Regions from separate parts of the Psychrobacter sp. JCM 18902 genome, predicted to be linked through region 2. Evidence: riboswitches for the same ligand, from Rfam matches in the RefSeq annotation. Region 2 holds a riboswitch; the other holds the start of a gene.
The links. Region 2 has a riboswitch for thiamine pyrophosphate ahead of thiC (phosphomethylpyrimidine synthase ThiC). Riboswitches for the same ligand answer to the same signal wherever they lie in the genome.
Positions count from the first base shown of each region.

Region 1: it holds a riboswitch for thiamine pyrophosphate, as region 2 does, so the genes downstream of both, tenA (thiaminase II) here and thiC (phosphomethylpyrimidine synthase ThiC) in region 2, are expected to answer to the same signal.

Region 1 covers NZ_CAJHBK010000001.1:1,390,666-1,403,518, reverse strand. Annotated here, with positions in the region: gene JMY05_RS05735 (hypothetical protein) at 1-794, opposite strand, end outside; gene nrdA (class 1a ribonucleoside-diphosphate reductase subunit alpha) at 1,005-3,281, opposite strand; gene JMY05_RS05725 (YbeD family protein) at 3,819-4,139, opposite strand; gene JMY05_RS05720 (class I SAM-dependent DNA methyltransferase) at 4,396-5,094, opposite strand; gene tenA (thiaminase II) at 5,207-5,854, opposite strand; TPP riboswitch at 5,994-6,113, opposite strand; gene JMY05_RS05710 (bestrophin family protein) at 6,424-7,350, opposite strand; gene map (type I methionyl aminopeptidase) at 7,545-8,318, opposite strand; gene JMY05_RS05700 (ParD-like family protein) at 8,311-8,517, opposite strand; gene rpoD (RNA polymerase sigma factor RpoD) at 8,696-10,612, opposite strand; gene JMY05_RS05690 (DNA primase) at 11,145-12,853, opposite strand, start outside.
Region 2 covers NZ_CAJHBK010000001.1:2,800,756-2,813,608, reverse strand. Annotated here, with positions in the region: gene argH (argininosuccinate lyase) at 1-778, shown strand, start outside; gene JMY05_RS11660 (oxidative damage protection protein) at 1,085-1,375, shown strand; gene phoU (phosphate signaling complex protein PhoU) at 1,464-2,258, opposite strand; gene pstB (phosphate ABC transporter ATP-binding protein PstB) at 2,378-3,304, opposite strand; gene pstA (phosphate ABC transporter permease PstA) at 3,402-4,307, opposite strand; gene pstC (phosphate ABC transporter permease subunit PstC) at 4,399-5,352, opposite strand; gene pstS (phosphate ABC transporter substrate-binding protein PstS) at 5,549-6,721, opposite strand; TPP riboswitch at 7,014-7,158, shown strand; gene thiC (phosphomethylpyrimidine synthase ThiC) at 7,412-9,352, shown strand; gene JMY05_RS11625 (hypothetical protein) at 9,408-10,553, opposite strand; gene JMY05_RS11620 (hypothetical protein) at 10,560-11,627, opposite strand; gene JMY05_RS11615 (fructose bisphosphate aldolase) at 11,753-12,655, opposite strand; gene JMY05_RS11610 (hypothetical protein) at 12,848-12,853, opposite strand, start outside.

The sequences.
Region 1 (12,853 bases), 1.4 Mb from region 2:
AAATGGTTTGATATGATATCCAATTTCTGATGAAGAGCTTGGATATCCATAGAATTTTTTTCTACAACAGTAAGATATTTAGAGATATCATTATTTGCTTTGTCTCTGGTTTGTATTATCAATAGTACATATACTGGAATTAATAGGAACATAGCGAAAAATACATTATCAATATTTAGTGGAGCTAATACCGATCTAATAATTTTTTTACCAACAGGCTCTTTGATAGTTATATCTTCTAAAGAGTTCTCAATTAATTTTAGAATCTCATCTGCCCAAGTACGTTCAGTATGATTTACTTCAACTAAAATTACACCTGAAACTTTTTTTCGACCTAATACTAAGTTAATTATACTCCTAGGGTAGCCGTGCAAATCATTTTCAGTAGTAGAAAAGTCTATATCTATCTCTTGTTTTTCTGGTATATCTTTTTTAGGAAAATGTACCAGTATTCCGAATTTTAAATTAATTTCATCACTGATTAGATTTAAGCTTTCCGAGTAAGAGACGAATGATTCTATACTAGTAAATTTTCTTCTAGTCTTATCTTTGTAACCAATCATAGCTTGGAAGGAAACAATTTCATGGACATTTTGCTGTTCCAATCTTTGTTTAATCAATTCTATCAAATGGATAAAATACTCATTTTTAGCCAAAAATGGAGTTGTGAAGACTTTTTCTATTGACTGTGGTTGTCCTAGAAGGCCTGATATGAAATCCCCTAAATCCTCAGTGTTGAAGGGTATGGAAATTTCTTTGCCACCGTTTTCTATTTTTACGACCTGATTCGTCAAAGGTCATTTCTCCGTAAAGTATTGAATATATCAAAATATTAATTCGACTTTAGATAGTGCTTTCTTTGAGAAGTTTCTAAAATTTTATGAATATTGGTGAAAGCAACTGCGCTTGCAGCTAGCCAAATTAGGCGGAAAACAGCAGGTTTAACCCAAAAGCCAAACCCGCCATCCATCAGAAACTCTCTTTAAAAAGCCTTTTCTGAAAACCTAGATCTTACATGCACCGCCAGCACAATCATCTTCCATATCCGCTTGCGCATCGTTCGCACCATCACGAGTGTTATGATAATACAACGTCTTCACACCAAGCTTATACGCGTTTAGCAGATCTTTTAGCAATATCTTCATTGGTACACGACCCCCTTCATAACGAACCGGATCGTAGTTGGTATTGGCAGAGATACTTTGATCGACGAACTTCTGCATGATAGCGACCAGCTTTAGGTAACCATCATTGTTCGGCATTTGCCATAGTAGCTCGTACTGATCTTTTAGCGTAGCAATCTCAGGCACGACTTGCTTTAAGATGCCATCTTTTGACGCTTTGATAGACACCAGACCGCGTGGTGGCTCGATACCGTTGGTCGCGTTGGCAATCTGACTAGAAGTTTCAGACGGCATCAAGGCGGTTAGGGTAGAGTTGCGCAGACCGTGAGTGGTGATTTCAGTACGTAGCGTTTCCCAATCGAGATGTAGCGGCTCTTGGCAGATTTGATCCAAGTCTTTTTTATAGGTATCAATCGGCAAGATACCTTGCGAGTAAGTTGTCTCGTTAAAGGCAGGGCACGCGCCTTGCTCTTTTGCCAATCTGTTTGAGGCTTTCAAGAGATAGAATTGCAATGCTTCAAAGGTTTGATGGGTTAGACCATGCGCGCTGCCATCTGAATAACGCACGCCATTCTTCGCTAAGTAATACGCATAGTTAATCACGCCAACACCTAGCGTACGACGACGCATACTGCCGTTTTGAGCTGCTTTGACTGGATAGTCTTGATAGTCGAGCAGGGCATCAAGCGCACGGACGATTAGCTCGGCTGGCTCTTCGATATCGCTGACGTTGTCGACTTTACCCAAGTTGACTGCTGATAACGTACAAAGGGCGATTTCGCCTTCTTCGTCATTGATATTATCAAGTGGCTTGGTCGGTAGGGCGATTTCCATACATAGGTTTGACTGACGAATCGGCGCAACGCTCGCGTCAAATGGGCTATGGGTGTTGCAATGATCGACGTTTTGGATATAGATACGACCCGTACTGGCGCGCTCTTGCATCATTAGGCTGAACAAGTCTGCTGCTGGGATCTGACGGCTACGAATGCTTGGGTCATTTTCGTACTTGGTATACAATTCTTCGAACTTGTCTTGATCTTCAAAGAATGCATCATACAAGCCGGGCGTATCACCTGGAGAAAATAACGAGATGTCTTGACCTTTGATCAGGCGAGTGTACATGGTTTTGTTTAACTGTACGCCATAATCCATATGACGGACACGGTTGTCTTCGACACCGCGGTTGTTTTTGAGTACCAGTAATGACTCAACTTCTAAATGCCATAGTGGGTAGAACAATGTCGCAGCACCGCCACGGACGCCGCCTTGTGAGCAGCATTTAACAGCAGTTTGGAACAGTTTGTAGAATGGAATACAACCAGTGTGCTGCGCTTCGCCGCCACGGATAGGGCTGCCAAGGGCGCGGATACGACCCGCGTTGATACCAATACCAGCACGCTGTGACACATAGCGTACGATGGCGCTGGTGGTCGCGTTGATCGAGTCTAGGCTATCACCACATTCGATCAATACGCATGAGCTAAACTGACGCGATGGGGTACGCACGCCTGCCATAATAGGTGTTGGTAGCGAGATTTTGAATTGCGACGTCGCATCGTAAAAACGCTTTACGTAGTCCAAACGGTCTGACTTGTCATAACGGCTAAACAAACACATACCAACCAGCATGTACAAGAACTGCGGGCTTTCAAAGACGGTCTTGTTAACACGGTCTTGGACGAGGTATTTACCTGCCATTTGTTCAACAGCGGCATAAGCAAGGTTCATATCGCGCCAGTGATCAAGATACTCTTCTAGCTCGTCAAATTCAGCACGGCTGTAGTCAGCTAGGATATGCTGATCATATTTACCAGCGTCGGTCAGTTTTTTGACATGATCATAAAGATGCGGCGGGGTGAATTTATTGTAAGCAATTTTACGCAGATGGAAAATCGCCAAACGCGCAGCCAAATACTGATAATCAGGCGTATCTTCAGAAATAAGATCTGCTGCTGACTTGATGATGGTCTCGTGAATATCGCGAGTCTTGATACCTTCATAAAACTGAATGTGTGACTTTAGCTCAACTTGCGACACAGACACATTATCCAAATTGTGAGCTGCCCACTCGATTACCTTATGAATTTTATCCAAATCAATAAGCTCTAATCGTCCGTCACGTTTGGTCACTTTGATTTTGTCGATGTGTGTCATGTTGCCCTCTTAAGTTGATAACTTGGTAATTATTTATAATGTTGCTTATAGTGATGCTGCACAGTCAGTAAACGGCAGGCATTCTTTATAATGCTACGATGCTTGCGCCGCGATAGGTGTTTTTTTAGGCAAAAATCTACCGCTACTCATAGTGACAATTAAATTCACTGAGTACTACATATAGCGTGTTTGTTAGTAGGTAGGCACAATATAGCGGGAAAATTTTGAAAATACTATATTGATTTTAGCATCAAACTATGTTGCTGTGAGGTTGTGCTGTGTCCGAATTTTAGCAAAGGACGATGGGGTAAGGGTTAGACGCGATTGACTCAAATAATAAGTTTTTTGTAAAAATCGTACGATCATTTGCTTTTCATTCGCGAGTAAATGACCCACCAATAAGGGGACATAGAACAATAATAATGAGGGCGCAGATTGTACAGCAAACCACAAAAAATCGCCACCCGTATGTGATTAATAGCGAGTGACGATTTCGACGGAAAAGCGGCTGGCTTTTTTTAAACGACAATTATCTGTTTATACGACCAAACGAACTGTTTTTGCAGCGTCGAGTGAGGCATACAGTACATTGACCTGATCGGCTGCTGTAAGATATAGATTGACCCGTGCTGAATGGAAGCGACCCGTTTTAGACGGTTTCACTTCTATCGAGGCCAAATCAAAATCAGGGAACTGACTGCCCAAAATAAGCTTCACTTCGTTGAGTAAGTTCTCACGCTCGCCTTCATGACCAATGATGCTAAGTGGATAGTTCATTGGAAAGTCCCAGAGCTCAGGATTTTGAATATCCGTCCTTTTGCCTGTGATCACACCTTGATTGGGCGTTAGGTTGGTCATTTTTACTGATTTTTCATTTGCTGGTGCTTGGTTGTTGTTTTGATTGGTGCTGTCTTTTGGATCGTCAGTCATGATGTGTGCCTCGCTTTATTAAATGTTAGCTATTAGCATAAGAGCTTTATCCACCATTTATAGTGGCACTAAACTTATAATTCAAGTGCTAAAATGGCAATGACAGTATGCTATGGATCACTGTGATCTGTCATAAATTTTGCTCAGTCATCCATGATAATCACATGCTAATACACACAGCAGTTCATTTTTTATAAGCACAAACAGCAACATAATCCCCACGGTCATAGCCTTCGACGACTTCTTGCACCTTGTCATTGGCATACATAGGATGGGTCAGTAAGGTTTGTGCATACTCAAAATCGACAAAACCATTGGCTTGCATCAGCGCGATTTTTTCATCAGAGGTGCGCCAATTTGCTGATTTAACCAGCTCGATAGGATAGGGATCAGCAGGGGAGATGTGCGCAAGTAGCGGATGCTCCCAAGTATTTAATGAGCTTGCTAAATTATATAAGCTGGCAAAACCGCTTTCTTTTGGCACATCGATAACAATCAATTTGCCGCCGGTTTTTAAGGCATCAAATGCCTTTTTAATACAGGCATCCAAATCGTTGATGTAGCTGACACTGCCGTTAAACATGATGATATCAAACTTATTTGGCTCAATATCGCAAGTCTCGGCAGGATTAATATCCACTTGTAAGCCGCGCTTTTTAGCGATTTCAGCCATGTCTTTTGAAGGCTCAATGCCGTGCCTGATATGGATATCATAATCCTGCGCCAATAGTGACTCAAACAGTCCACTACCGCAGCCGATAGACAATATCTCACTATCCTTATCTAAGAAATGCGCGACCAGCTTTAGCTCACTGGTCAGTAAGTTTTGGTTGTCAAAAAACCAGCTGTCATACGCGCTTGCATGTTCATCAAATGCTGCCATGATGTTTCTCCTTAAGTGTGTCCATTATTATGTTTAGGGTTAAGTTAAATTTTATTTATAATAAATATGGTATATAAAAGTATTTGCCATAAAGCTAGCACTTTGCATAGGGCTAGGACAGATCAAGCGCTTGTTGCCAAAAATTCACTTCCATACGTGAAGCAGTATTAAATAACTGTTGGAATTTGTCTGCCTGAGTAGGATTAGCCTGTGCTAGTAGCGTATTAATCTGCGCTTCATTCTGCGCGGTAATCGCTTGAAATTCGTCACTGGCAAAGACATCAATCCATGGCTGGTAAGGATTGTCCGCGACAAAACCTTGTTCTTTAATGCGTTTGCCAATTTCGCCATAGCCCATCAAACAAGGAGCAATCGCTGCATAAAGCTCAGCTAATGAGCCTGACATCGCAGCGTCCAATAGGTAGCGGCTATAGGCAATGGTCACGGCAGATTCAGGGGCGCTTTCTACTGCTTTAAGTGGGATGTCCCACTCATGACATAAATCGAGATACATGCCAATTTCCATATCGAGCATGGCGTTGATGCCTGCTTGACCGACACGCATTTGTGCCAGCGTATCACTCTTATATACGCTCAATGCCATCACACGGGTATAGTGAATCAGATATAAATAGTCTTGCACAAGGTAGTGACGAAAGCTGTCAGGGGCGAGCGTACCTGCCGTTAGCTGTTTGACAAAATCATGCTGAATGTAGTCAGCCCATGTGGGGCAATTGTGGCGTAACGTTTGGTAGTTCATAGTGTTCACTTACTGTTATAAAATGCGAGTAAGCAAAGAGTAGGAGGTGATCAGTGAGCAGGCACAAAAAAACCTTACCAGATTATGTGAATAAACCAGCAAGGCTTGCTTAGCAATAAGATGCTTAAGAGGTGTGCTATAAAATGTCACGCTTGTTTCCTACGTCAGTGCTAACTGCATCAGGTTCGCGGGTAACTCTCAGCCATGATTTTGAATTGTAGTTAAAGCATCAAAAATCAAAGCACCCCGACAAGGTTTATTTTTCAGAAATAAATATAAAGTTTACATAAGTTTAAACTGCTCGTACTTAAGCAATCGGCTCTATGGTAGACGAATTCAGTTATCATTAGCAAGTGATGCGCAAAAAACCATGAATAAAGGTTGTCTTGCAAGCGTAAATAGACAGGATTTTACCTTTTATTAAGCTGGTCAAGTACCACGATAATGGCGAGAGAAATCACTATTTTCAAATGCATTTTTTATTCATAAAAGCTCTACTATTGCCTATATTATTTAGCGACCCAACGGTAGGATATATAAAAAATATCTCATAAATTAAGGCAACACGTTTATGGTAAATATCCATTGATAGGAGTGATCTCAGGCGGAATATCTGCCTCTTCTAATGCTTCTCGCAGATTGATCTCGATAGTACGCGATAATGCAGTCAGGGGTAGCTTGTTGGCAGCTAAGCCGAAGGGCTCTTCTAGCTCTTCACTGAGGGCATCCAAACCAAAAAAGGTATAAGCGATCACGGCACAAATCAGTGGAGTCACCCAACCGAGCGAGGCCACCAAGCCAAAAGGCAACATGATGCAATACAGATAGGTCGTGCGATGAACCAGCAGCATATAAGCAAACGGCAGCGGTGTATTATGAATGCGCTCGCAGGCCGCTAATACAATGGTCATAGACGTCAGGCGCTCGTCCATGTTCTGTATGACTTGCTCTGACACCAGTCCTTGACGCCGAATGTCGCCGAGCTGCTTACCCATGAGGCGCATGATGTAATCAGGGAGGTTGCGCGCTTGGCGCATACTATCATGGTGTTTTGATGCGACAAAAGGCTCGACATCATGCCAAGGTGACGAGCCGCGCAGGCGATGGCGCACAGCATGCGCAAAAGCAATGGTCAGGTAAACCATCGTTCGCCCAGTCTCGCGCCCATTTTCGGTATCAGCATCTATAAAAGAAAGCACTTGACGGGTTAAGCTACGCGCATCATATACCAACTGACCCCAAAGCCCTCGAGCTTCCCACCAGCGTTGATAACTGGCATTGTTACGAAAACCAAGAAATAGCGACAACGCGATTCCTAGCAAGGTAAAAGGAGCCATACCATAATAAGGAAAAGAGTCAGGAAGCCAGTGCTGAATAATTGTTATAAGTGTGCTGAGAAGCGCGATCAGCAAAATTTGCGGATAAATTTTTGGAATGACAGAGCCGTGCAGGGTAAAAAGTATCTTGAGAGCGTTTGGGGTTTGCCGGACAATCATGTCAGTTTCCTATCGATGGCATGTATAAAAAAGCGATGGCAAGGGTATCAATCAGCGTATACTCAAATCATCGCGACCTATGATATCAGTAGTTACCAATATGGCAATAATAAGATGATACTTAAATACTTAAATACTTGAATACTTAAATCGCTTTTGTATTGCGCAGCAGCAAGGGAAACTGTAAGCACGCTCTAACGGGTCTCTTCTTCACGCAGCGTCAGCACTTCATAACCATCGGCAGTCACCGCGATGGTATGCTCCCATTGGGCAGAAAGCTTTTTGTCTGCAGTCACCACCGTCCAGCCGTCTTTTTTCATTTTTACTTTGGCTTTGCCTTGATTAATCATTGGCTCAATAGTAAAGGTCATGCCTTGTTTTAAAACCAAGCCTGCACCTGCGCGACCATAATGTAAAACTTCAGGCTGTTCGTGCATTTCGCGACCGATACCATGCCCGCAGTATTCTCTAACGACAGAGTAACCGTGCTGTTCGGCATGGCTTTGAATGGCATGCCCGACATCACCGAGCGTTGCGCCCGGTTTGACCATACGGATACCTGCCCACATGGCCTCATAAGTGTTATCGACGAGGCGTTTTGTTAAGGGCATCACATCGCCAATCATATACATTTTGCTAGAGTCGGCAATAAAGCCGCCTTTTTCTAAAGTAATGTCCACATTGATGATGTCGCCTGATTTTAGGTCTTGATTGCTTGAGGGTACACCATGACAAACTACTTGATTGACAGAAGTATTGAGCACGTATTGGTAGCCGTATTGACCTTTGCTGGCAGGTCGTGACTGCAAAACATCCACAATATAGCGCTCGACTAAATCATTGACAGTCATTGTGGAGATGCCAGCAACCATGTGCGTATCTAGGTAAGCAAAAACCGATGCCAATAAGCGTCCAGACTCACGCATGATGGCCAATTCTTCAGGTGTCTTTAGCGCGATTTTAGCCATCGATAAGATTTCCTATATTAACATCTGCTCGTTTTAACTGCTCGCTGATGATATCGGTATAAGATGCGTGAGGATTGGCCTCGGCCAACATACCTATCTTTATCCAATACTCTGCCTGCGCGTTAATCGAACGTACCATTACCGCACTGGCTTTACGAAGCTCTTCGTGTAGCGCATCATCAATTTTAACAATACCCATTGTTTTACCTAGTATATAAAATGTATACGAATCATATATATTGTATAGTTCTATTGCAAGCTCGTTCTTGTATTCCTCGATGAAGACATGTAGTTATAGCATTCGAGCCATCAAATCGATGACCCAAAAAAGCCGAGATAAACTCGGCTTTTTTATTGGTGCTTAGTTTGCTTTATGATTAATCATTCTCTAAGAAAGAACGCAGATGCTCAGAGCGTGACGGATGACGCAATTTACGCAGTGCTTTTGCCTCAATCTGACGAATACGCTCACGTGTTACGTCAAACTGCTTACCTACTTCTTCCAAGGTATGATCCGTTGGCATGTCGATACCAAAGCGCATTTTTAGCACGCGTGCTTCACGCTCAGTCAGATTGCCCAATACATCACGAGTCGCTTCACGCAGACCAGCTGCGGTCGCATCATCAACAGGGCTTGAGATAGTACCATCTTCGATGAAATCACCTAGATGCGAGTCTTCATCATCACCGATGGGTGTCTCCATAGAGATAGGTTCTTTGGCGATTTTCAGTACTTTACGGACTTTAACTTCGTCCATCTCTAAGCGTTCACCTAACTCCTCAGGTGTTGGCTCGCGTCCCATTTCTTGTAGCAATTGACGTGAGACACGGTTTATTTTATTAATCGTCTCGATCATATGTACAGGAATACGAATGGTACGCGCTTGGTCAGCGATAGAGCGGGTAATCGCCTGACGAATCCACCATGTGGCATAGGTCGAGAACTTATAACCACGGCGATATTCAAATTTATCAACCGCTTTCATCAGACCGATGTTACCTTCTTGGATTAGATCCAAGAACTGTAGACCACGGTTGGTATATTTCTTCGCGATAGAAATAACCAGACGCAGGTTAGCTTCGACCATTTCTTTTTTGGCGCGGCGAGCTTTTGCTTCACCGACTGCCATACGGCGCGCCACGTCTTTCATATCGTGGATTTTCATGTCGAGCTGTTGCTCATAGTCACGAATGCGACGTTGCAATAAAATAACATCATCAGTGACTTTTTCTAGCGTACCAGCAAATGCAGGTTTGCCCTTGATGCGCTCAATCAGCCAATCGACGTTGGTTTCGTTGCTAGGGAAAGTCTTACGGAACTCTTCACGTGGCATACGTCCACGGCGAATGACCAAACGCATGATTTGACGTTCTTGCTTACGCACATCATCATAGACATCATGCATGATGGCCATGACTTGATCTGACAAGCGATTGTTCAACTTTAGCATCATAAAGCGTTCTGCGAGCAGCGCATATGCTGCGTCTGCTTCTGCGCTACCACGGCCATAATCTAGCAAGGCTTGCTTGGCTTTAATAAATAAGTGTTCGATTTCTTCTAGACGCAGACGTACTTCTTCAGGATCGATACCGCTGGTTTCTTCTTCAGCTTCCTCTTCAACGTCGTCTTCATCCTCGTCCTCATCATCAAGCGCCGCTGCTTTGGCTTTTGCTTTGATCACAGGCGGATTTTCTTTCTCTTCTTTTATGCGTTCACGTTCTTCTTTTGCTGCCTCTTTCGCTTCTTGGGCAGCGATTTTGTCTGCTTCGGTCTCAGGATCTAAAAAGCCAGTAATGACGTCAGAAAGCTTTTTCTCACCATCTTGTACTTTTTGATACTCATCAAGGACGAACTGTACGGTGCCCGGCCAGTAAGACATCGCATGCTGTACGTCACGAATGCCTTCTTCGATACGCTTGGCAATGGCGATCTCACCTTCACGGGTCAATAGATCAACCGTACCCATTTCACGCATATACATACGCACAGGGTCAGTGGTGCGGCCCGGCTCAGTCTCAACAGAGGCCAATACCGCCGCTGCCTCATCCGCTGCCATGTCATCATCACTTGAATCATCGTTCATCAAGATGTCATCGGCATCAGGCGCAGATTCAAAGATTTTGATACCAACGTCGGTCAGCATTTGCACAATATCTTCGATCTGATCGCTTTCGGTAATAGAGTCGGGCAGTTGGTCATTCACCTCAGCATAGGTGAGATAGCCTTGCTCTTTACCCATTTGGATTAAGGTGGCCAGTTGAGATGTGGACTTAGAAACTGACTTATCGTTCATAAATACTCGCTTACTTGCATCGGACATTTTTATATTGTGACGCGCTATCGCTCGCTCAGTGCGTTGATATAATCAATCGATTCATCAAAATATGGCGTAGAGGTTGTCAATAATATCAAAAATGAGTTGATATGAATAAAGGCTCAAAATACTACAATTACAATGCTAAAAAACTGCTAGAAATTAGTAACGCTAAAAAGTTTTCAAGATAACATTATCTAAAAAATAATATATAAAAATAACGGTACCTAAAAACGGATACTTCAAAATAATATTTAAAATTTGTGCTTAATGAGGCGGATTTATCGCCATCTATTAAATCGGGCTATAAATAGTTAGCGACACAGTTTAACACACACCAGCGTAATCAAGCACGAGGTAGTGATATCTACCGACCGTTTTTTACTGATTATTTTATATCAGCCAAATGATTAAATGGCAATACATGCTATTGGGCATAATCATTAGTAGTGGGGGCAGCCGCTATGCTTTTAAAGGGTTGGAGATTTTTTAGCAAAAATAATGGCAAACGTTAAGATTTCACCGTCGCCATCTGCGCTGACTGCTCAGCTTGCTGCGCGCGTAACCAATCATTTAATAATTGCGACTGCTTACGGACAATCGCCAGCTTGATATGATCAGGATTTTTGATGAGCTCTTGCATTTTTTTTTGCAGATGTAACTTGAGCAACTGCATCACCAAGTTTTCAATCAACTCATCCAAGCTCAAAATATTTCTGCCAATTAATGTCTTATAAAATCCACCCCAGCTACGGCTAAGTGTCTCTTGGGTGATTGGTTTGACATTAGACAATATAAAGTGTGCGGCGGCGTTGGCATCTTTCGGTAAATGATTCAGGCAGCGTTTGATGGTGCTAACGATATCCAGCAAGGCGATATCTTGCAAATCTTCCCAAGCAAGCGGACGCAAGATGTCAGGCGCGGCTTTTTGCTTGATGTGTGCTGGCAGTTGTAAATCATTAATACCTGCCTGCTGCCAAATGGCTTCGATAGGGTCTTCAATTAAGGCGCGTGGCTGAAACAAAAAACAAAGCTGCAATTGCTGACTGATGGTCATGTCACCATCAAAATCTAGCAGCGCATCTTTTGCTTCGATATTTTGGCTACGTTTACCACCCAGCTTCTGATAGACGTCATTGTTCAGCAAATAGCGAAAGCTACTGCCTTTAGGTAATGCAGTGGTCAAGGCACGTACTTGTGACATGAGCTTGGCTTTGCCTTCTGCCAAGGTTAAATCGTAACGCTCACTTAAATACGCAAAAATATACTGTGACAATGGCATGGCATTCGCGATTTGCTCACGCATGGCATCGCCGCCCTGACTCTTAATAAAGGTATCAGGATCATGATTGTTGGGTAGGGTCAAAAACCGCAACTCTTTGTCATCAGCCAGTACTGGCAAAGCCACTTCAAGGGTACGCCAAGCCGCTTTTTGTCCCGCGCTATCGCCATCAAAGCTCAAGGTTAGGGTAGGGTTTAATGTTAAAAGTCGTGAGATTTGGCTTTCATTTATCGCCGTACCCATCGAAGCAATAGCGCCATAAATACCCGCTTGGTAAAGGGCAATCACATCCATATAGCCTTCGACCACCAGCCAGCTGTCGGCACGTTGTTGGCGTGATTCATAATAGCCATACAGCACATGCTGTTTATGAAAAACGGGTGAGTCAGAGGAGTTGATATATTTGGGTTTTACCTCATCATCGAGCGCCCGCCCACCAAAACCAATGGTGCGTCCTTGATTGTCTCGAATCGGGAAAATGACCCTATCACGGAGTAGATCATAGTCGCGCCCTGACTCTGATTGGCGCACCAAACCAAGCGCCTTTAGCCCTTCAATATCTTGTGGAAACTGATGCTCAAGATGCTGCCACCCAAAGGGTGCATAGCCTAAGCCAAAGGTCTCAAAGATGTCTTCTGTAATACCACGCGATAAAAAATAGTGCTTGGCATGCGGATGAAGGGTGAGATTGTGCTGATAAAACTGCTGGATTTGCTCTAACAGCTCATACAGGTTACCGTCTTTATCGGAAACGCTATGATCATCGTACAATGCCGCAGCGTCAGTATCGCCACCTGTCAACCATGCTGGCGGATAGCTATTATCATCTTGGTAGTCTGCGCCATAAGAATCTTCTGGATAAGACGCTGAGTCGTAAGCATCTAGCGGTGGATACTCATCGTAGCCGTTGCTACTGTCGTGATAAACGGGCTGATCGG
Region 2 (12,853 bases):
CACGACATTCCCCATTGATCGTACCATTACTGCTGAGCTGTTAGGTTTCGAAGGTATTTGCCAAAACTCGCTTGATGCCGTCTCAGATCGTGACTTCGCGATTGAATTCACTTCTGCCGCGTCTATCCTTATGATGCACATGTCTCGCATGAGTGAAGAGATTATCCTATGGATGTCAGCGCAGTTTAACTTTGTGCAAATCCCTGATCGCTTCTGTACTGGCTCATCTATCATGCCGCAAAAGAAAAATCCTGATGTACCAGAGTTGGTTCGCGGTAAAGCAGCACGTGTCTTTGGGCAGCTAATGACACTCCTTAGCCTGATGAAAAGCCAGCCACTGGCTTATAACAAAGACAACCAAGAAGACAAAGAGCCGTTGTTTGATTGCGTCGATACGCTTACCGGCTGTTTATTGGCTTTTGCTGATATGCTACCGAATATCACCCCAAATAAAGAAAACATGCGCGCTGCCACAATGAAAGGCTATGCTACCGCTACTGACCTTGCAGATTATTTGGTACGTAATGGTGTGGCGTTCCGTGATGCTCATGAAGTGGTGGGTAATGCCGTTGCTTTAGGTATTGCCGAGGGTGTTGATTTGAGCGATTTGTCATTGGCGCAGCTACAGCAATTTAGCGATGCAATCGGTGATGATGTCTTTGAATATTTAACGTTAGAAGGCTCATTAGCAGCCCGTGACCACTTAGGTGGTACAGCGCCAAATCAAGTTAAGCAAGCCGTTGCTCGCGGTCGTAGCCGTTTAGAGGTATTTGCGTAAAATCGCATTGTTGACCAGACAGCTTTTACCATAAAAAACACCCGCCCCTGCTGCGGGTGTTTTTGATACCATGATGAGGTAAAGTAAATTCAGCTAATAATATTTAAGTCACTTATGCTGAATAAATGCTAACTAATACCATTCACAGAAATTAGAGTAGCAAGGAAAACGAGTCAAAGTACTACGCCTTGTAGGCTAAGCGAGTTTGACACAGCTAATCTTACTTTTTGGGTTTGGTATAACTATTCTTATGAGTGATTCAATAACATATTTTTATAATAACCAAACCATAATAAGGAACGCCTTATGACTGAGACTTTTAATCCGCAAGCCAATACGGTATTTTGCCGTAAATATCAGCAAGAATTGCCAAAAATGCCGCACCCGCCTTTTCCTAATAAAAAAGGTCAGGAGCTACAAGAAACGGTATCTGACAAAGCATGGAAAGAATGGCTTGAACAGCAAACGATGCTGATTAACGAAAACCATCTAAGCATGTTAGATCCTGCTGCCAAAAAATTCCTCACCGAACAACGAGATAAATTTTTAGATAATGAAGATTATGAGCGTGCACAAGGTTGGACGCCAGAGAGCTAATTGTTTTTATTATTGCCACAATATAAAAAACGCGCTATTTAATATAGCGCGTTTTTTTGGATGTAAAATTAACGATGAACTGTTTTTTTCAGCCATCATCACCGTTTGAGTCTACGAAATCGGTGGCAGATTTAGTAGCAGACAGGGTACTGACTTGGCGCGCCGCCATACGGTCATTGGCTTCTTGCACGGCTTTTTCGACCAGCGCATAGTCGGAATGACGCACATCTTGCCCACTAATATAGTTAATCACCAGTTCTGCAATATTTTGTGCATGATCGCCTACCCGCTCAAGCGCGCGCAATACCCACATAATATTAATGACTTTTGAAACGTGCCGTGAATCTTCCATAATATAGGTCATCAAAGCACGGATGGCTGACTGATACTCATCATTGACCATGCTATCGTTACGCATGACCTCAAACGCTTGCTCAGCATTCGATTGGCTAAATGCCTCTAGCGCATTGTGCAGCATCAAACGAACCTGATTGCTAAGATGTTGCACTTCCGCATAACCGTATGACAGTTTACCTTGTGCCGCAATTTTTTTGGCCATCTGAGCAATTTTGACGGCTTCATCACCGATGCGTTCTAGATCAACCACGCCTTTACTGATGGACATGACCAAGCGTAAATCACTGGCGGCGGGCTGACGTTTGGCGACCAATAGCAAGATATGCTCATCCAACTCGACTTCCATTCGATTGATATCAAAGTCCATATCAATCACCTCTTGCGCCAGTGTCTCATTTTTATCGATAAGCGCATGGATCGCTTTCGCCACTTGGTTGGCCGCGCTATCACCCATGTATAGAAATAGACGGATAGCTTCATCAAGATCTTGGTCAAAACTTTTGGAGATATGCTTATCGCTTTGCATAAGAGGTATTCCCTAAAATCCATATTTTGGTAGCGCGGTGTGGCTGTTGAGTCGAACAGATTGGCTCACGATATCTTATTGAACGTATCGAGCACGTCGTCCTTGCTCAGACCGCGATGTTAGCCATAACGACCCGTAATATAATCTTCCGTCGCGGTTTGGGCAGGCTTGGTAAATATCTGGTCGGTCTCGCCCATCTCAATCATATCGCCTAAGTACATATAGACGGTGTAATCTGACACCCGTGCGGCCTGTTGCATGTTATGCGTAACGATGGCAATGGTGTAATCCTGTTTTAAGTCTTCAATCAAATCTTCGATCGCACCTGTCGAGATAGGATCTAACGCTGACGTTGGCTCATCAAGCAATAACACTTCAGGCTTGGTCGCGACGCTACGTGCGATACACAAGCGTTGCTGCTGACCACCTGATAACGAAAGCCCTGACGCTTTTAGCTTGTCTTTCACTTCTGGCCATAATGCGGATTTTTTGAGTGCCCACTCTACTCGATTGTCCAGCTCAGCCTTGCTCAACTTTTCATAAAGGCGTACCCCAAAGGCGACATTGTCATAGATTGACATCGGGAATGGGGTTGGTTTCTGAAAGACCATACCGACTTGGGCGCGCAGCAAATTGACATCGACGTCTTTGCCCAAGATATTGTTGCCATCAAGATTAATATTGCCTTCTGCCCGCATACCCGGATATAAGTCATACATCCGATTAAAGGTACGTAATAGCGTCGATTTGCCGCAACCTGAAGGACCAATGAAAGCAGTGACTTTTTTATCAGGAATATCGATATTGATATTTTTTAGCGCCTGAAAGTCACCATAATAGAAATTCAGATCCCGAATTTGCATTTTTGCTGCAGGCATGTTTTTGGGAATATCATGAAGCGTTTGTTTGGTTAGGCTGGCAATATCTGGCTGCTCCATTTGTGCTGCCGTCGACATCGGTCTGTTTAATAAACTGTCTGTTGTTGGATTAAATTTATCTGCCGCATTGAATTTATCGACAGGCTTTTTTATACGGATTTTGCTCATGACATCATTCATAATATGTTCCAACCCAGCTCAATGAATATAAATGGAAGTAAAGGCTCGAGGTAATCTAGGACAAGCCTTAATTTACCATCAGCCTTTATTTAGCCTGACCTCTACTACCGATGAATCTCGCCAAAATATTTAATACCAAGACAGAGGTCGTGATCAGCAACGCCGCCGCCCACGCTAAGGTATGCCAGTTTTCATAAGGACTCATCGCAAACTGATAGATGGTATTGGGTAAGTTGGCAATAGGCTGACCCATATCAGTACTGAAATACTGGTTGTTAAGCGCCGTAAATAGCAACGGTGCTGTCTCACCAGTGATTCGAGCAAATGCCAATAACACCCCAGTGGTCAGTCCTGCTCTAGCTGCCTTAATTGTTACTTGAGTCACCATTTTCCACTTGGGTGTGCCAAGTGCGTAAGCCGCTTCACGAATGCTATTAGGCACTAGATTGAGCATATTCTCAGTGGTACGCACGACCACAGGAATAACGATTAATGCCAATGCTAACGCGCCTGCCCAACCAGAGAAACTTTGACCTTTTACCATCAATGCATAAATAAAAAGACCAATCACAATCGAGGGTGCGGATAACAAAATATCATTTAAGAAACGCGTTACCTTGCCAAGCATACTGCCTTGAGCGAACTCGGATAAATAAATACCTGTCATGAGGCCAATAGGTGCACCGATAAACAATCCTGAAAACGCGAGCATTACTGAACCGACAATGGCGTTACGCAGCCCGCCCGCACTCATCGGTGGCGGTGTATCAGCAGTAAAAATAGGCAGCTGTACAATACCTTGAAAGCCTTCCACAAAGAGCGTCAACAAAATCCAAAACAACCAAAATAGTCCAAAAACCATCGCCGACATGGCAAAGCCTAGACCTAACTTGTTGGTCAAACGGCGCTTGTTATAAAGGCTTCGATTGTAGCGGCTAGCACTGTTTGGCTGAGTCGGTAGTGGTGCATTGATCGCATTGTTAGCAGCCATACTATTTATTTCCCATATCTTTTATCAATATCTATCAATGTTTATTGATGTCCAATAAATCCGTAAAAGACCTATCGAGATTATCAAACGACTACCGATTGCCTGCCTTGTGATCCATGCGCATGAGCATGAGTTTTGCTAGAGATAGCACAATGAAGGTGATGACAAATAAGATTAAGCCTAAATGTAATAAAGAAGCCAAATGTAGCTCACTCGACGCTTCGGCAAACTCGTTGGCTAAAGCTGAGGTAATGGTGACACCAGAGGTAAAGAGACTTGGACTGATATTGAACGCATTACCAATCAAGAAAGTCACTGCCATCGTCTCACCCAATGCCCGACCCAGTCCTAAGATCACGCCACCAACCACGCCAGCTTTGGTATACGGCAAAATAATCTTGAACATAACTTCCCACGTCGTTGCGCCCATACCATATGCTGATTCTTTAAGCAGGTCTGGCACGACCGAAAAAACATCGCGCATGGTGGCGGCGATAAATGGAATGATCATGATGGCAAGTACAAGGGATGCCGTAAACATCCCCAGTCCCATTGGCGCGCCCGTAAATAGCTTACCAATGATGGGTAGTGGACCGACGTGTTCAATGAACCAAGGCTGAATGTGATCACCGAAGAAAGGCGCAAATACAAACAATCCCCACATACCGTAAATGATAGAAGGAATACCAGCCAATAGCTCAATGGCGATACCAAGTGGTTTTTTGAGGAAGGTTGGGCACATCTCGGTCAAAAATATGGCAATGCCAAAACTGATTGGTACTGCAATGAGAATAGCTATAAATGACGTTACTAGCGTGCCATAAATAGGGGCAAGAGCCCCGTATTCATTGGCGACCGTATCCCAATTATTACTGGTATAAAATCCAAGACCAAATGCCTGAATGCTCGGCCATGCTCCGATAATCAAGGAGACTAAAATGCCGCCCAACGATAAGAGTACCAGTATGGCAAAAGCCTTAGTAGCATTCACAAACAATAAGTCATAGCGCTTTTGTTTAGCCAGTTGGGACCTTAAATCATTCATAAGTGTCTCAGCATTAAATAGAATCAAGTCAAAATAGTAGAAGCATTCATTCGGTTTTATCACAACAAACTTGTCATCAAATTTGCTGTGATAAAACCTCTCAAATAACTACCGGAGAATAGTTATTCGAGAGGATAACTCGAAAGGGACTAGTAAGGCACTGACAAGGTATTAAAGAATATTTAGCAGAAACAGGTTACTGAGCAGGCTTATAAACAGGCTGTCCATCACTGCCTTTTACCTCGTTCCATTTTTCCTTGAATAAGGCAACCGCTGCATCAGAGAATGGTACGTAATCGAGTGCCATGGCATCGTCATCACCTTGGGTATAAGCCCAATCAAAGAAGTTCAATACACCAGCGACTTGCTGAGGATTCTCTGGTTGCTTATGCACTAAGATGAAAGTAGCAGCAGCGATAGGCCATGCTTGATCCGTCTCAGAGTTAGTGATGACTTTATAAAAGCCTTCTTGTTGTGACCAGTCGATATCACCAGCTGCTGCAAATGTCTCAGCAGAGGGCTGAACAATGTTGCCAGCTGCGTTTTTCAGTGCCGTATGTGACATATTGTTTTGCTTAGCGTAAGCATACTCAACGTAGCCGATAGAGTTTTTCATACGGTTGACGTAGCTTGAAACGCCTTCGTTACCTTTACCACCTGCACCAGTCGCAGACGTTGGCCACTTAACGGTTTTATCAACACCAACTGTGTCTTTCCAATCTGGTGAAACTTTAGCTAGATAATCTGTGAAGTTAAACGTCGTACCTGAACCATCTGAGCGGAATACGGTAGTAATAGCAGCATCAGGTAGTGTTAAATCTGGGTTCATGGCTTTGATCGCAGGATCATTCCAGTTACTAATCTTACCCAAATAGATGTCTGCTAACATTGCACCGTCTAATTTCAACGCACCCGGCTCGACACCGTCAATGTTGACGATTGGAACAACGCCGCCGATGACCGTCGGAAACTGAATCAAGCCCGCTTCGTCTAGCTCTTCAGGCGTCATCGGCGCATCAGAAGCACCAAAATCGACGGTTTTTGACTGAATTTGTTTGATACCGCCAGATGAGCCAATAGATTGATAGTTGACTTGGCCACCAGTAGCAGCATTGTAGTCATAAGACCATTTGGCATAGATAGGCTGCGGGAACGATGCACCTGCACCCGTGATATTCATTGCGATATTTTCAGCAGATTTAAAACCTGTATCAGCAGAAGGCGTTGCCTGATTCTGAGTGGTTGTTTCAGCCGTGGTAGCGGCACTACTGCTAGTATCAGCAGCTGGCTCTGTCGTTTCAGTCGATTTATTACATGCCGTAAGCATTAATGTACAACTAACGGCCACTGCTAATAACGAATAACGCATGTAGGACTCCTAAAGTTTAACAACGATACAAAAAGTATTTGTTTGTGATATGCGTGCTATCTTGCCAAATCTTTATGACAGTTTAATGACAACCTCTGGAATCTTTCATTCGCTTTACATAATATTTAGATAAGTATTCTAAATACCAGTAATATCGAGTAATTTTGATAACTATTACTAAGAATCTGTGCTCATAACCAGACCGAACAGCAAACTCAAAGTCTGATGTTTTCATTCAAATATCATTAGCCCTCATTGCAGAACTTTGTTAGTATTGAGTTGATTTACAACACTGACAGACTCGGGGTGCGGTGTATTATTGGCTCGCTTTACTAAACTTGCTTTATTAAAGTAGTCGCCTTTATACATTCGCTGAGAGATCACCCGCCGAACCTGATGCGGTTAGTACCGACGCAGGGAAGTCTTAAGCACTTTGTTATTTATGGCAAAGGACGTGCAGAAATGCCTTTTTTATCCTCATTACTATCTTAATGTGCGTGATGTACTATTAAGTAGTGAAGACTGATATAAAGCTGCGTCCAACATTTGATGAGTATTATTCACGACTATATCCTTCAGTTTTAGTCGCGAATGATGCTCATGAGCTGAATTTGTCTGGATCACAGATGCTACCCCCGCAGCTACTGGCGGTGTTGCTTTTATTCAAAAACCAACACGCTAGGACAGCATATGACAACTTTATTAGCCACTTCTCCTTCTCAAAAACCTTCTAAGACAGATGCGTTAAAAACCCCTGCTCACCGCAGTGCCAGTGATGCGCGCTTTGAAGAAGACGCTCGCGACTTACACCGCATTCTCCCCGCCTCCCGTAAAGTTTATATCGAAGGCTCTAGATCCGATATTCAAGTACCCATGCGTGAAATCACGCTTGATCCTACCCCTGTGCAAGGCGTTTCTGAAAACGAATGGAAACAGAACCCACCATTTTATGTCTATGACACCTCTGGCGTTTATACCGATCCCAACGTCGAGATTGATTTGACCAAAGGCTTACCAAAGCTGCGTGAAGGCTGGATTGCTGAGCGCGGTGATACCGAGCAATTAAGCGGACTGTCTAGCTCTTACGGAATGGCACGCGCCCGCGATATCAGCACTGCCAATCTACGATTTGCTCATATCGACAAACCACGCCGCGCCAAAGATGTCGATGGCAAAGCTGGCAACGTCACGCAAATGCATTATGCTCGTCGCGGCATCATTACCCCTGAGATGGAATACATCGCCATTCGCGAAACGCAAAAACAGCATGAGCTGACCGATATGCGTCAACATGACGGTGAAAACTTTGGTGCTAATACGCCGACGGTTATCACTCCTGAGTTTGTGCGGAGTGAAGTAGCTACAGGTCGCGCAATTATCCCAAACAACATCAACCACCCAGAATCTGAACCGATGATTATCGGACGCAATTTCTTGGTGAAAATCAACGCAAATATCGGTAACTCAGCGTTAGGTTCTTCTATCGATGAAGAGGTGTCTAAAATGACGTGGGCCACGCGTTGGGGTGCGGATAACATCATGGATTTGTCGACTGGCAATCATATTCACGAAACGCGCGAATGGCTGATTCGTAACTCGCCAGTGCCGATTGGTACTGTACCGATTTACCAAGCGCTAGAAAAAGTCGATGGCGTGGCTGAAGATTTAACGTGGGAGATATTCCGCGATACGCTGATTGAGCAAGCCGAACAAGGTGTCGATTACTTTACTATCCATGCGGGTGTTTTATTAGAGTACGTGCCGCTAACTGCTGGACGCTTAACGGGCATCGTCTCGCGTGGCGGATCTATCATGGCGCAGTGGTGCATGTTTCATAATAAAGAGAGCTTTTTATATACTCATTTTGAAGATATATGTGAAATCATGAAGCAGTACGATGTGGCGTTTAGTCTAGGCGATGGCTTACGTCCAGGCTGTTTGCAAGATGCCAATGACGAGGCGCAATTTGGTGAGCTGCGTACCCTTGGCGAGTTGACCCAAGTGGCGTGGAAGCATGACGTACAGGTCATGATTGAAGGTCCCGGTCACGTAGCAATGAACCGTATTAAAGAGAATATGGACTTGCAATTAGAAGTTTGTGCCGACGCACCATTTTATACGTTAGGGCCACTAACCACTGATATCGCACCTGGTTACGACCATATTACCAGTGCGATTGGTGCGGCGATGATTGGCTGGTTTGGTACTGCTATGCTGTGCTATGTCACCCCAAAAGAGCATCTCGGTCTGCCTAATAAAAAAGATGTTAAAGACGGTATCATCACCTATAAAATCGCCGCTCACGCAGCAGATCTGGCAAAAGGTCATCCAGGCGCACAGGCGCGTGACAATGCCTTATCAAAAGCACGTTTTGAATTCCGCTGGGATGATCAGTTCAATCTAGCACTTGATCCAGATACGGCACGTGAGTTCCATGATGAAACCTTACCTAAAGACGCGCATAAGACGGCGCACTTTTGCTCTATGTGTGGACCTAAGTTTTGCTCAATGAAAATCACTCAGAATGTGCGGGATTATGCGGCAGGACTGGATAAAGATGCCGCTAATAAAAAATCAACTCCGAAATCGGATGATTCAATCAATGTAGGTCATGTTATTAAAGAGGTGTAGTGCTTTACTTACTGAAAACTGGCTAACTTAAAGAGCTTGAATCCATTCACTGGGTTCAAGCTCTTTTTGTACCTACTTGTGAGGGTTGTAAAAAAACTCGTTTCAAATAAGAATCGCATAACTTCATAATGATTAGATAAAAAGGCAAAACTAGTGGATAGCCAAAGATAACAATCAAAAGTGTATAGCCATGATACCTGCTAGCATGCTCGCCCAGTAACCAGTCTATAAAGTAAATTTTATAGAAAACTATCATCAATGCTATGAGAGGCACAATGAACACTCCCGACCAAAGGATTGCTTTTGCTTGTTTAGAATGCTTTTTGTGACTCGAACGCAACGATCTATAATGCATAAAACCAAGTAATACTATCGATACTAAAAACACTACTCTTCCATCTAAATCAATCAGCCATTGAGCCAAAGAACTTGGTGGCTGTCGGTAGGATATTTCTAGAACATCGTTAGGCAGATGATCAAAAAACCACTTAGAATCTGCTTTTATCATCCCACTTAAAGGTTCGCCAAGATTAGTCTTCAAATATTGCGACTCATCAGCAATCTTTAGAGTAACGGTCAGGTCACCAAAGCTTTTCCAAGTTTTGGCAGGTTTTAATGAATAGCTATAGATATATTGATTGGTCCAATCACTACGGTTTACTGTAGGATAGGCAGAATATTTAACATTAATGACATGATTGCCTTCGCTTAAGTTTATCTCAAAGTATTTAGCGTCATTATGGAACTGTACAGCCGTATCCGTTTCTGGATCATGATAAGCGGGCAATGATTTTGAATGACTTTCATAATCATAATTGATAAGTACTGGTACCGCTTGCCCATCGACTTCGACCATAAAGCTTTTGTCTGCATCATTCCCTATGCTACCGAACACCTCAAAAACCAAAGGTATTCGATCGCCTTCTTTAGCGCTATAAATTTCGTAAGTGACATCATAGTCAGCTTTATTAAAACCTTCAGCAATATTGATATCTATGTTTTCAGACAATATATCGATATCTTTGCTTGAATATGCCGTACTGGCATTAGTACCGTCGATAATGGGAGACGCCATATTGGCATAGCTAAACATGCTAGTACTTAATAAAAGCAATCCTAAAATAATCCTACGCATTAATATTCTCTCAAATGGCTCGTCAGCTAGCTGTTCGCGAATCACAAAGCTATTTACAGCCTTCAACTATAATTACTTTACTGTTTCAGTAACCGTCTGTTTAACCATCATAAAAACCACAAAACTAATTATCAAATAAATAGGTGTTATTACTATATAGCCTAACGGCAAAACCCATATAAAGAACAAATCGCGACTCTCTCCTGTTGCGCCTTGACCAATGATCATATCTGTCACCAGTAGATAGAGGTAATAAATTATCAGGCTAAGCAGAGGCACTAGAAAACCACCCACGAGCATGACTGTCCAAAGGGTTTCGGGCTGGGCTTGCTGTCTACGTTTCATCATACGTAAATGCAGTCCACCCAATACAAATAGCGCGAAACTTATAGTTATGAATGGCGAAACAGCCGTCAAAACTTTTGCCACAGGATTCAGAGGTGCTTGAATAGTAAAATCAATCTCTTTTGTTAGATTATCTTTGAAATGCCATTGGTTATTAGAAGGTAAAGTATTCTTCGTGCCATCGATACCAATACTGATATAGTCTAAACTACCATTGAAATTTAGCTTAATAAATGACCCTTTAAACTGCTTATCATCACTGACGCTCTCCTTCATCGGCACTAACGAATAAGAGTAAGTGCTTATCCCAGTCCAATCACTGCCATAATAATGCGGCTGGACGTCATAAGTAGCTGTAATAGTATGCAACCCTGACGACAAATCCAGATTGATATACTTTGAATCTGCTCTGAATTGCTCTAAACCAGTATTGGCTGGTATATAGAAGTCAGAAGTCTCAAGCCCGTTATTATCTTCAGTAACCGTTACAACAGGCACCGATTGACCATCGACAGTAATTTCGAACTCATTACTTTGTCCAAATTCATCGAATACTTCAAAAACCAATGGGAATTGAAGCCCTTCACGATTGTTATACAGCTTATAGCTCACTGTATAACCAGCATTATTAGCATCATCTGTAATATCGATATTAACTGTCTCTGATATAACATCGATGGCATTATTAAAATAAGCAGCGCTTGCCCAAGTACCTGAAAAATGTACAGGCTCCATAGACTGACTAGAAACACTCCAACTTAATAAAAATAATCCTAAAGTAATAAAGCGAAACACAACCTCTCCAGAGACTATGAAAGCAAACACAAGTTTAATAAATATCTACTGTGAATGCCATTAAAAAAATCCCAGCAAACCTGAAGTCAGCTGGGATTCAAAATCAATTATAAAGGTTGAAGGCTTTAAACCTTCGACGCCTCATAAATCTCTTCGATAGATGTGTTGATAGTATTAGCAAACTCATCATCACTTTGCTGCTTACTCAGCCCCTCAGTAAAGGCCCGTGAAAAGCTAGCAATCATACCCGGGTTTTGCTTGAGCTTAGCACAAGCATCGCCACGGCTGTAGCCGCCCGATAACGCTACAACTTTTAGCACTTTTGGATGATCAATCAGCTCTTGGTAAAAACCAGCTTCTTCAGGCAGGGTCAGTTTTAGCATCACTTGCTGATCATCAGCCAAACGATCCAGATTGTGCAAAATGCTGGTCTTTAGTATGACTTCACATTCATGCTTTTTGCTACTGTTGATATCGACTTCAGGCTCTACGATTGGCATCAGACCTTTTGAGAGTATCTGTTTTGCCACATCAAATTGCTGTTGCACGACCAGCTCAATGCCATCGACATTCGGCTCATAAATTACTGAGCGCATTTTGGTACCAAATACTGGATAGTTTTTGGCTTTATCGAGTAGCAAATCTAAATTTGGCATCGGACGCATCACTTGGACGCCATTCATTTGCTCAGCCAAACCCTTATCCACTTTTAAAAATGGGACAATATTTTTATCTTCCCATAGATAATTGGCCGTCGGTTTGCCATTGACCTCACGTTCCATAGTATCTTCGAACAAAATCGCCCCAAGCACACGCTCATTATCAAAAGCCTCGCAAGTCATGATACGCGCACGCATCTCATGCACTTGGTCGAACATGGCTTCATCGTTGTCATAATCATCGCCTGTGACACCATAATTCTCTAACGCTTTTGGTGTACTGCCACCACTTTGATCCAGTGCCGCGATGAACCCTGAACCATTTTTAATGCGTTGTAGCTGTTTGTTATATTGGTTTTGATATTCCATTGAGAGTGCGTCCTATTATTATTGGTTGAGGTCAAGTGTCACAAAGTAAATCGCTTTTTATTGGCTAATATTAGCCTTACTGTTTGTAGACAACCTTATCATAGGACGCTCTTTGTGCCTATATCTGATAAGTTAATGCGTTGATAAAATAATTATCACCTATCTTATGAGCTAACTCACTAGGCTGAACGTTTATGC